Regions from separate parts of the Caballeronia sp. SBC1 genome, predicted to be linked through region 1. Evidence: predicted binding sites of a transcription regulator. Region 1 holds the regulator's gene; the other holds the start of a gene.

Region 1 (5,071 bases):
CTTCAGGGCGAGCGTGACCAGCGCGAGCAGCGCAAGCAGCGACGCCACGGCGAATGCCGCCGAAAAGTTGTATTCGTTGTAGAGAATTTCTACATGCAGCGGCATGGTGTCGGTTTGTCCGCGAATATGGCCCGATACGACCGATACCGCGCCGAACTCGCCCATCGCCCGCGCGTTGCAGAGAATCACGCCGTACAGCAAACCCCATTTCACGTTCGGCAGCGTCACACGGCGGAAGATCTGCCAGCCCGAAGCGCCGAGTACGTGCGCGGCTTCTTCTTCGTCGTTGCCTTGCGCCTGCATCAGTGGGATCAGTTCGCGTGCGACGAACGGGAATGTGACGAAAATGGTGGCGAGCACAATGCCGGGAACCGCGAAGATGATCTGCACATCGTGGTCGATGAGCCAAGGACCGAACCAGCCTTGCGCACCGAACATCAGCACATAGATCAGGCCCGAGACGACCGGTGACACCGAGAATGGCAAATCAATGAGCGTCGTGAGGAAGGCCTTGCCGCGGAATTCGAACTTCGCGATAGACCAGGACGCCGTCAGGCCGAAAACCACGTTCAGCGGCACAGCGATAGCAGCGACGATCAGCGTGAGCTTGATGGCGGACCACGCGTCGGGGTCTTTCAGTGAATCGAAGTAATAGTCCACGCCCTTCGCGAACGCTTGTGCAAACACGGCAACGAGCGGCACGACGAGAAACAGCGCCAGGAAAATCAGCGCGACGGCTGTCAGGATCCAGCGCACGGCACGGGGTTCGGTAACCGGATCAAGCCTGTGCTCAGTCACGCGGGCTGTGGTGTCATTCACAGTTTTCTGGTTGACGGTGCTCATGCTTTCGCCCCGTCGATATGCAATGCACTGGCCGAAGCGGGCGCAGGACCTGCTCCACCGCGACTCGTGCGACGTTGCAGGAACCATTGCAGCGTGTTGATCAGCAGCAGCATCAGGAACGAAACGCACAGCATCACCACGGCGATCGCGGTCGCCCCGGCGTAGTCGTACTGTTCAAGCTTCGTAATGATCAGTAGCGACGTGATTTCGGACTTCATCGGCACATTGCCCGCGATGAAAATCACCGACCCGTATTCGCCCAGTGCACGCGCGAACGCGAGCGCGAACCCGGTCAAAATCGCGGGAAACAGCGACGGCAGCACCACGCGGCGAAACGTCAGCCAGCGCGTGGCGCCAAGGCACGCGGCCGCTTCTTCCTGCTCGCGCTCGAAATCTTCCAGCACGGGCTGCACGGTGCGCACCACGAATGGCAAGCCGATAAACGTCAGCGCCACGAGCACGCCCAACGGCGTGAACGCCACCTTGATCCCGAGCGGCGCGAGAAACTGGCCGATCCAGCCATTCGGCGCATACACTGCGGCAAGCGCAATGCCGGCAACGGAAGTCGGCAACGCGAACGGCAGATCGACGACAGCATCTACCACCCGTTTGAACGGGAACGTGTAGCGCACGAGCACCCACGCCACAAGGAAACCGAATACGGCGTTGATCAGCGCACCACCGAGGGCAGCTGTAAACGTCAGCCGATACGACGCCAGCACGCGCGGCGCCGTGACCGCGCGCACGAATGTCGCCCAGTCAAGCGTGGCGGTCTTGGCAAAGGTCGCCGCAAGCGGAATCAGCACCACGAGGCTCAAATACGCCACCGTGATCCCAAGCGTCAGGCCGAAGCCCGGCAGTGCGCTGGGCTTACGGAAAGTGAAGGTCGTCATGCGTGAATCATCCAGTTCCGCCGCGCCGCGGGGACGGCGCTTCGGGGTCGAGCTTCGGGTTGATTTCAAGGCCGTCTGTGCGGCCGTAGTGTTGTTCGTTGCTTCTTCTTTACGACTACAGCACCGCGAGCGCAAAAGCGCCGGCGATGCTGCCTTTCGAGCCGCTATGCTTACTGCGGCTGATAGATCGAATCGAACACGCCGCCATCGGCGAAATGCGTTTTTTGCGCCTTGGTCCAGCCACCAAACGAGTCGTCGATGGTGTAAAGCTTGATCTTCGGGAACTGCTTCGTCAGCGCGGCAGGAACTGCCGTGGAACGCGGCCGATAGAAATTGCGCGCCGCGATCTCCTGGCCTTCCTCGCTATACAGATACTTGAGGTACGCCTCAGCCAGCTTGCGCGTACCGTGACGATCCACGACCTTGTCGACGACCGCCACCGGCGGCTCGGCCAGGATGCTCACCGACGGCACCACAATCTCGAACTTGTCCGAGCCAAATTCCTTCAACGACAGGAACGCCTCGTTTTCCCAGGCGATCAACACGTCGCCCTGTCCGCGTTGTACGAAACTGGTGGTGGCGCCCCGTGCGCCCGAATCCAGCACGCCGGCGTTCTTATAGAGCTTCGTCACGAAGTCCTTCGCGGTCGTTGCATTGCCGCCAGGCAGATGTTCTGCATACGCCCACGCCGCGAGGTAATTCCAGCGCGCGCCGCCCGAGGTCTTCGGATTCGGCGTCACGATAGACACGCCCGGCTTGAGCAGATCCGGCCAGTCCTTGATCTGCTTCGGGTTGCCTTTGCGCACAAGAAACACGATGGTCGATGTGTACGGCGATGCGTTGTCCGGCAAGCGCTTCTGCCAGTCCGGGGCAACCAGCCCCTTGGTTGCGAGCGCATCGATGTCGTAAGCAAGCGCCAGCGTCACTACGTCAGCCTGCAACCCGTCGAGGACCGAGCGCGCCTGACCGCCCGAACCGCCGTGCGATTGTTTGAACGTGACGGTTTCACCGGTTTCAGCCTTCCATTTCTTGCCGAAAGCCTGATTGAATTCCTGGTACAACTCACGCGTCGGGTCGTAGGACACATTGAGGAACGACGTGTCGGCGTGCGCTTGCGAAATCGTTCCCGCGATCATCCCAGTCGCCGACGCTGCCCCGATCACCGCCGTGGCAAACACCTTCCTTGCACGTGCACTCCACCCCGAATTCCGACTCAGCATTGCCCCGTTCCCCGTCTTATGTGTTTGAGCAGCCGAGTCTATCGACGAGCTTTCATTATTAAAAATAATTGTTATTCATTCTTTTAGATCAAAAAGTGCTAATGAAGGCTGGAAGCGGCGTTGCGGCCATCAAACTGCCGTTGCAGCACCGTTTTGTGGTCTGTGTGTGGTTCTGACGACGTCGAACTTAAAGTAAAGCTTGAAAAGCGCCGAATACTGTATAAAACTACAGGCATCTGTTCATCCATACAGTGGACGACCGGCCATACAAGGGGCAAAAGCACGTGACCAAAATGAGCAAACTGACTGCGCGGCAGCAAGAGGTTTTCGAACTGATCCAGCGCGCGATCGAACGCACGGGGTTTCCGCCCACGCGCGCCGAGATTGCAGCCGAACTTGGTTTTAGCTCCGCTAATTCCGCCGAAGAGCATCTTCGGGCGCTGGCGCGTAAAGGGGTGATCGAATTGGCCGCGGGTTCATCGCGCGGCATTCGCTTGCTGACCAACGGCGGCCTTGACGACGGGCCTCATCAGTTCACGTTGCCGCACGCCAGCATCATGCAGTTGTCCTTGCCGCTGGTCGGGCGCGTGGCAGCCGGTAGCCCGATCCTCGCGCAGGAACACATCTCCCAGCATTACGCTTGCGACCCGGCACTGTTCTCCAGCAAACCGGACTATCTGTTGAAAGTGCGCGGTCTTTCCATGCGCGACGCAGGCATCTTCGACGGTGATTTGCTTGCGGTGCAGAAGAAAAACGAGGCAAAGGACGGGCAGATTGTCGTGGCGCGACTCGGCGACGACGTAACGGTTAAACGCTGGAAGCGTCGTCCAGACGGTGTCGAACTGATCGCTGAAAATCCTGATTACGAGAACATCTTCGTGGCCTCAGGCAGCGACGACTTTGCGCTGGAAGGTATTGCAGTCGGGTTGATTCGTTCCGGCGAGCTTTGATTTCTGATTTGATCTTGTTTGCTGATTTCTGATTTGCAGCGCGGCGGTGAATGTTCCGGGTATTTTCCGGGTGTTCCCAGTGTTCCCGCTTCCAGCCGCGCTGTGCTTGAATTCCGGCCCTATAAAGCGTGACGGACATCGCATTCGCGATGAACCGGCGCGCGTCCTATTGTTATCGATCATCGGTTATCGGAGAAACATCATGGAACGATTCGCCCGGCTGTTTTCTACTTCTTTTTTATCCGCATCGTTCGCGCCGACGGCACGTGCGCCACTGTCGTTCCGGCAATTCCGCGAGTTCGGCCGTTTGCGGCATCTGCGCTCGCTGATCTCCTGCAAGACATCGAAGCCCGTTGACACCCCCGATCTCTTCGACGAACTGCCCGTTCTACCCTCGCGGCAGCCGGCGTTCGCCCGGGTATCGCTGAGCGCGTCGGTGCATACGCAGGCCGAGCAACGTGCGCCGGTGCGGGTTTATCGCGGCGAGTCGCGGGTCATCATGGTCGGCAATATTGAAGCGGTATCGCGCATGATCGACCGCTGTATCGACGAGGAGCGGGCAGGCGTTGAAGGCGGATTGCTCGCCTGATTTTAAGAAGCAATGATATTTACAGGGATAACGCGGGGATAATTCTGGCGCCGTTGCGGTCCATCTAGGGGTTGAGTCGTCTCCAGTCTCTGCTCTTGCATTCGAGCCGCATCCACTTCATCAGCCAAAAGGCCCCTTAGCGTATGTCCCGTACCAGCAAGTCCGTTGTTATTACGTTGTTGGTTGTGGCCGTCGTGGCCGTACTCGGTGTGATTTATGCGTCGCCGTATATCGCGCTAGACCGGTTGAAACGCGCCGCCGACGCACGCGACGCCGAAACCGTGAATCAGTACGTCGACTTTCCGTTGCTGCGTGAAAGTCTGAAGGACCAGGTCGGCCAGTTGCTGACCCGCAAGATCGACATACAGAAGAGCGGTAATCCGTTGGCGATGATCGGCGCCATGATTGGCGCGGCGCTAATCGGCCCGCTGGTCGATTCGTATGCAACGCCCGACGGCGTGGCCGCTATTCTCAATGGCATACCGCCAAGGGGCGATCCAGGCGAGAAACCGCCAGTCCCGTCCGAGTCGAGCGGCGCGGTTGTCGGTGCTCCGGGAGCCCCACAGGCGCCCCAAC
Region 2 (5,071 bases), 920 kb from region 1:
TCATAACCAATGTCCATCCGTTTGGCCAACGCCGCCTGCACCCAGTCGCGGACAGCGAGCCGCGCGAGATCGGTCAACTCCACGCGCGAGAAAATTTGCCCCGACATCCGGTTCTCCGCTCGAGCCAGCGCGAGCAGTTGCGTCACGAGCCGCGCCGCGTGCTCGGAACTCGTCGCTATCTGTTCAAGCGAGCGCTGCACTTCCGCCGATACATCCTGCCGCAACGCAAGCTCTGCCTGCGTCCTCAAGCCCGCAAGCGGCGTTTTCATCTGATGCGCGGCGTCCGCTATAAACCGCTTCTGCAACTGCATGTTCTGCTCGAGCCGGTTGAGCAGATCGTTGAACGACGCCACCAACGGCGCGATTTCCGGCGGCGCGCGGCTGGCTTCGAGCGGTGAGAGATCGTCGGGACGACGGGCGCGAATATTCGCTTGCAGCGCGTGCAGCGGCGCGAGCCCGCGCGACAACCCGAACCAGACAAGAACGATAGCCAGCGGCAAGATCACGAACTGCGGCAGGATCACGCCCTTGATGATGTCGTTGGCTAACTGGCTGCGTTTATCGAGCGTTTCGGCCACCTGGACCAGCACCGGATGAGCGAGCGTTGGCGCTTCCACCGTCGTATAAGCGACGCGAATGTCGTTGCCTCGCAGCACATCGTCACGAAATTCCACGATGCCGGGCTGCGGCCGGTCATCGTCGTGAGGCAGGGGCATATCGGCGTCGCCGCCTACCAGCTCGCCGCGCGTGCCCAGCACCTGGAAAAACACGCTGTCCACGTTATCCGCGCGCAGGAAGTCGCGCGTGGCGTTCGGCAGGCGTAATTCCGCGACGCCGTTCACTGGCGCGATCTGCCGCGCGAGCACGTACGCATCCGTCTCCAGCGCGCGGTCGAACGGCCCATTGGCAATCGACTTGGCGACGAGATACGTGACCGCAATGCTCATTGGCCACAGCAGTAGCAGCGGCGCGAGCATCCAGTCCAGGATTTCGCCGAATAGCGAACGCGGCGCGGGCTCCCCGTCCGGCTCAAGCTCGTCGGGCGGTGCGAACGGATTCGCGTAACGCGCGTCGCGGGAAGCGTCGGGGTCGGCTTCGGGCAAATCCGCCGAAGCACGTGACAGCTCGCGCAACGCCGGAGCGGAGCGCTCGGGGGATGCTGGCGAGCCCATGGCGTAGTTACTCGTGGTTGCTTACTTATGCGGCAGACTGGGCGAGACAGGCTCGTCGGCGTTTGCCGGGGAGGGCGGTACAGAAGTGGCCACCGCGGCAACGGCTTTTTCAAGGCTATAGCCTAACCCGCGAACGGTTATGATCCGCGCCCCGCCGGGCTCGATTTTTTTTCTTAGCCGATGGACATAGACTTCGATCGCGTTATTGCTGACTTCCTCGCCCCACTCGCAAAGGTGGTTGACGAGCTGTTCCTTCGACACCAACCGGCCAACCCGTTGCAACAAGACTTCGAGCACGCCGAGTTCGCGTGCAGATAATTCGATGACCTGGTCGTTGATGGACGCGAGGCGCCCGACCTGATCGAACGAAAGCGCGCCGTGTTTGACGACTGTGGGACCGCCACCCGCGCCCCGCCGCGTAAGGGCGCGCACGCGGGCTTCTAGTTCGTTCAGTGCGAACGGTTTGGCCATGTAGTCGTCGGCGCCAAGGTCGAGGCCTTTGACGCGTTCGTCGACACTGTCGGCGGCCGTCAGGATGAGCACGGGCATCTGGGAATTGCGGGCTCTGAGGCGTCTCAGGACCTCCAGTCCGGACATCATGGGCAGGCCCAGATCAAGGATCAAAAGGTCGAAAGTTTGTAGCGACAGTGCGTTGTCCGCGTCCACGCCGTGCCGCACATGATCCACGGCATAGCCCGATTGGCGGAGTGATCGAATGAGACCATCCGCGAGTATGCTGTCGTCTTCGGCAATGAGGATTCGCATCGTAGTGTGCGCAAAAAGCATTGCCGGCACCGCAATTCGCCCGGCGCGGCGGTCTCCAGGTGTAGTGGTGTTCGCAAGGGTCGAACGTGGCGCTGAAACTACGCGCTTCGATCGGACTTGCAAAAATACCTGTTTTTTTATACAGTGTCTGCAGCAGTGCGCCCGGCCGGAAAAAAGTCCCAAGGGCATGCGCCAGACGCCGTTCATCATAGCAAAGGACGATTCATGGAAGATAGCAAGAAAGGCCCGGGCGGGATGTCTGCAGAGAAGAGCAAGGCGCTTGCCGTCGCGCTCGCGCAGATCGAGAAGCAATTCGGCAAGGGGTCGATCATGCGACTCGGCGCTGGCGAAGCCATTGAAGACATTCAAGTGGTGTCAACCGGCTCGCTCGGACTGGATATTGCGTTGGGCGTTGGCGGCTTGCCGCGTGGACGCGTAGTGGAAATCTACGGTCCGGAATCGTCGGGCAAGACCACGCTGGCGCTGCAAGTGATTGCGGAGATGCAGAAGGTCGGTGGCACGGCGGCATTTATCGACGCGGAACACGCGCTCGACATCGCTTACGCGCAAAAGCTTGGCGTGAGTCCGTCGGACCTGCTGATCTCGCAGCCGGACACGGGTGAGCAAGCGCTGGAAATCTGCGATGCGCTCGTGCGCTCGGGTTCCATCGACATGATCGTGATCGACTCGGTCGCGGCACTGGTGCCAAAGGCTGAAATTGAAGGCGAAATGGGCGACTCGTTGCCTGGTTTGCAGGCACGTTTGATGTCGCAGGCGCTGCGCAAGCTGACCGGCACGATCAAGCGTACGAACTGCTTGGTGATCTTCATTAACCAGATCCGCATGAAGATTGGCGTGATGTTCGGCAATCCGGAAACCACCACGGGTGGTAACGCGTTGAAGTTCTACGCATCGGTGCGTCTGGACATTCGTCGTATCGGTTCGATCAAGAAGAACGACGAAGTGATCGGCAACGAAACACGCGTGAAAGTGGTGAAGAACAAGGTTGCGCCGCCGTTCCGTGAAGCCATCTTTGACATCTTGTACGGCGAAGGTATTTCGCGTCAGGGCGAAATCATTGACCTGGGCGTGCAGGCCAAGCTGGTCGACAAGGCAGGCGCCTGGTACAGCTATAACGGCGAACGGATTGGTCAGGGTAAGGACAACGCACGCGAATTCCTGCGTGAGAATCCTGAAATGGCGCGTGAAATTGAAAACAAGATTCGCGAGTCGCTAGGCGTCAATGCAATGGCCGACGCAGTCGCACCGGGTGTTGCCGAAGTGGCGGATGAAGAAGAATGAGTTTTAGGCGGTAAAAATGATGCGCAGCAAGAGCCGGTTCGGATCGAAGACCGATCGCGATTCAAATCGTGACGCGGAGCAGGACGTGAAGGAAGATCCGGACGGCTCGAAGTCCATAAGCGACGAGGACGAAAGTCCCGACGCCGAGGAAGGAGTCGACCGCTACGAACGAAGCAGCGATCGATACCGCGCAGCAGCAGGCGAACGCGCCGGTGCGGAGAAATCTGCGTCGGCGCGTCGTTCGTTTGGAAACAGCTTCTCGAAGAGCGGTGGGGTTTCCGGCGAGAAGAGTGGGAGCGGTGGATTTAAGGGCGGTGGGTTTTCCAGCGGCAAGAGCGCTGGCAGTGGCGGCAGTAGCAGCGGCAGCAGCTTCGCCAGCAAAAGCAGCTTTGGACGCTCGGGTGGTTCGAGCGCGTCCGCGTCATCTGGCAGCAGCAAGGCTGAGGCGATCGCCGCGAGTCTGCAGGCTGCGGCTGCGGGTGAAACCACGCAGGAGGACCACGAGCCGGTGTTCGAACGGTCGAGTGATCGTGCGTATCCGAAACGTGGGTCGTTTGGCGGCGGGGCGTCGGCGCGGTCGGCGTCGGATCGCGTTTCGGCAGATGCCCCGGCTGAATACGAACGATCGAGTGATCGCAGCAAATTTGGACGTGGTGGGTTGACCGGGCGCAAAGCGTCTGGTCTAGGTACGCGTGGGAAATCTTCACCTAATCCTGCTGATGGTGAGGATGTTTTCGAGCGATCTACCGACCGAAAAACCAGCCGTCGCGCCCCGCCGAAGTCGGCAAAACCCGCTGATGAGCACAGCGTCGAAATCGCCGATATTGTGGTTGCGCCGCAAGTTGGACAGCAACAAATTGAACCCGCGCAGCCTGATTCGGTAGCTGCGTTGGACGCGGTCGACGCCGAGGAACGCTTGAGGCGCGCTCGGGCGGTGTTGGAGCAGGCACACGCAGTTGTTCAATCACAGGTCGCTCCTGCGAAAGCTGCCCGCAAATCGCAATCCAAACCTGCAGTTATTTCTCCGGGCGTGGTTGGAGAAACAGGCACCGACATAGCCGATCCATTTGAGCCCTTCGAACAGTGCGTGCCATCCGCAACACAGGCAGTTAGCGAAAGCCAAGTCGCCGAACCGGTTTATTCGCGTGGATCCACCGGACGAAGCAAAACCCCTGCAACCGACGATTCCAAGCGAAAGGGGCCGCAATTATCGTTGCGCGGCCGTGCGCTGGGTTATCTATCGCGTCGTGAACATAGCCGCGCTGAATTGTCGCGCAAGCTGACGCCACATCTGGGCGAAGGCGATTCCCTCGATACCTTGCTCGACGCGCTGGAGCGTGAAGGGTGGTTATCGAATGAGCGATTTGTGGAGAGCGTGGTTCATCGGCGGGGCACTCGTCTTGGCACAAGCCGGATCGTCAATGAGCTGAAGCGCAACGGTATCGACGAAACGCTGATTCAGGATGCTGGCGCTGAGTTGAAGAAAACCGAGCTCACTCGCGCCCGCGAGGTCTGGAGCAAGAAATTCGGCGAACCGCCGACGACGCCGGCCGAACGTGCGAAACAAGCGCGTTTTCTTGCCACGCGAGGATTCAACGGCGGGACGATCGTGAAAGTGCTGAAAGCGGGCGACGACGAATTTATCGACGAATAGGCACCGGCGGCAATTTGGCATCTACGCGTGAACTATTTCGACCAATTCGGCCCCGCAACGCGCGCGCAACTTCGACTCCTGACCTCGAACAACGGACGGTGGCTAACATCCCCAATTTGCTGCCCCAACGACGCCCGAGCCCACCGACCTAAGCCCATCAACCGAAGCCCGAAGCCGA

What was found. The regulator LexA, encoded in region 1, represses DNA repair genes until DNA is damaged. The targets are predictions, from matches to a motif close to ACTGTATNNNNATACAGT.
Region 2: a site for LexA is predicted at 2,066-2,083, ahead of recA (recombinase RecA). Genes of this name have one in related genera too.

What each region holds. Positions count from the first base shown of each region.
Region 1 is NZ_CP049156.1:1,636,799-1,641,869, reverse strand. It holds gene cysW (sulfate ABC transporter permease subunit CysW) at 1-843, opposite strand, end outside; gene cysT (sulfate ABC transporter permease subunit CysT) at 840-1,736, opposite strand; gene SBC1_RS07255 (sulfate ABC transporter substrate-binding protein) at 1,907-2,956, opposite strand; gene lexA (transcriptional repressor LexA) at 3,250-3,906, shown strand; gene SBC1_RS07245 (hypothetical protein) at 4,109-4,495, shown strand; gene SBC1_RS07240 (DUF2939 domain-containing protein) at 4,639-5,071, shown strand, end outside.
Region 2 is NZ_CP049156.1:717,368-722,438, forward strand. It holds gene SBC1_RS03095 (sensor histidine kinase) at 1-1,172, opposite strand, end outside; gene SBC1_RS03100 (response regulator transcription factor) at 1,194-1,937, opposite strand; gene recA (recombinase RecA) at 2,163-3,239, shown strand; gene recX (recombination regulator RecX) at 3,256-4,893, shown strand.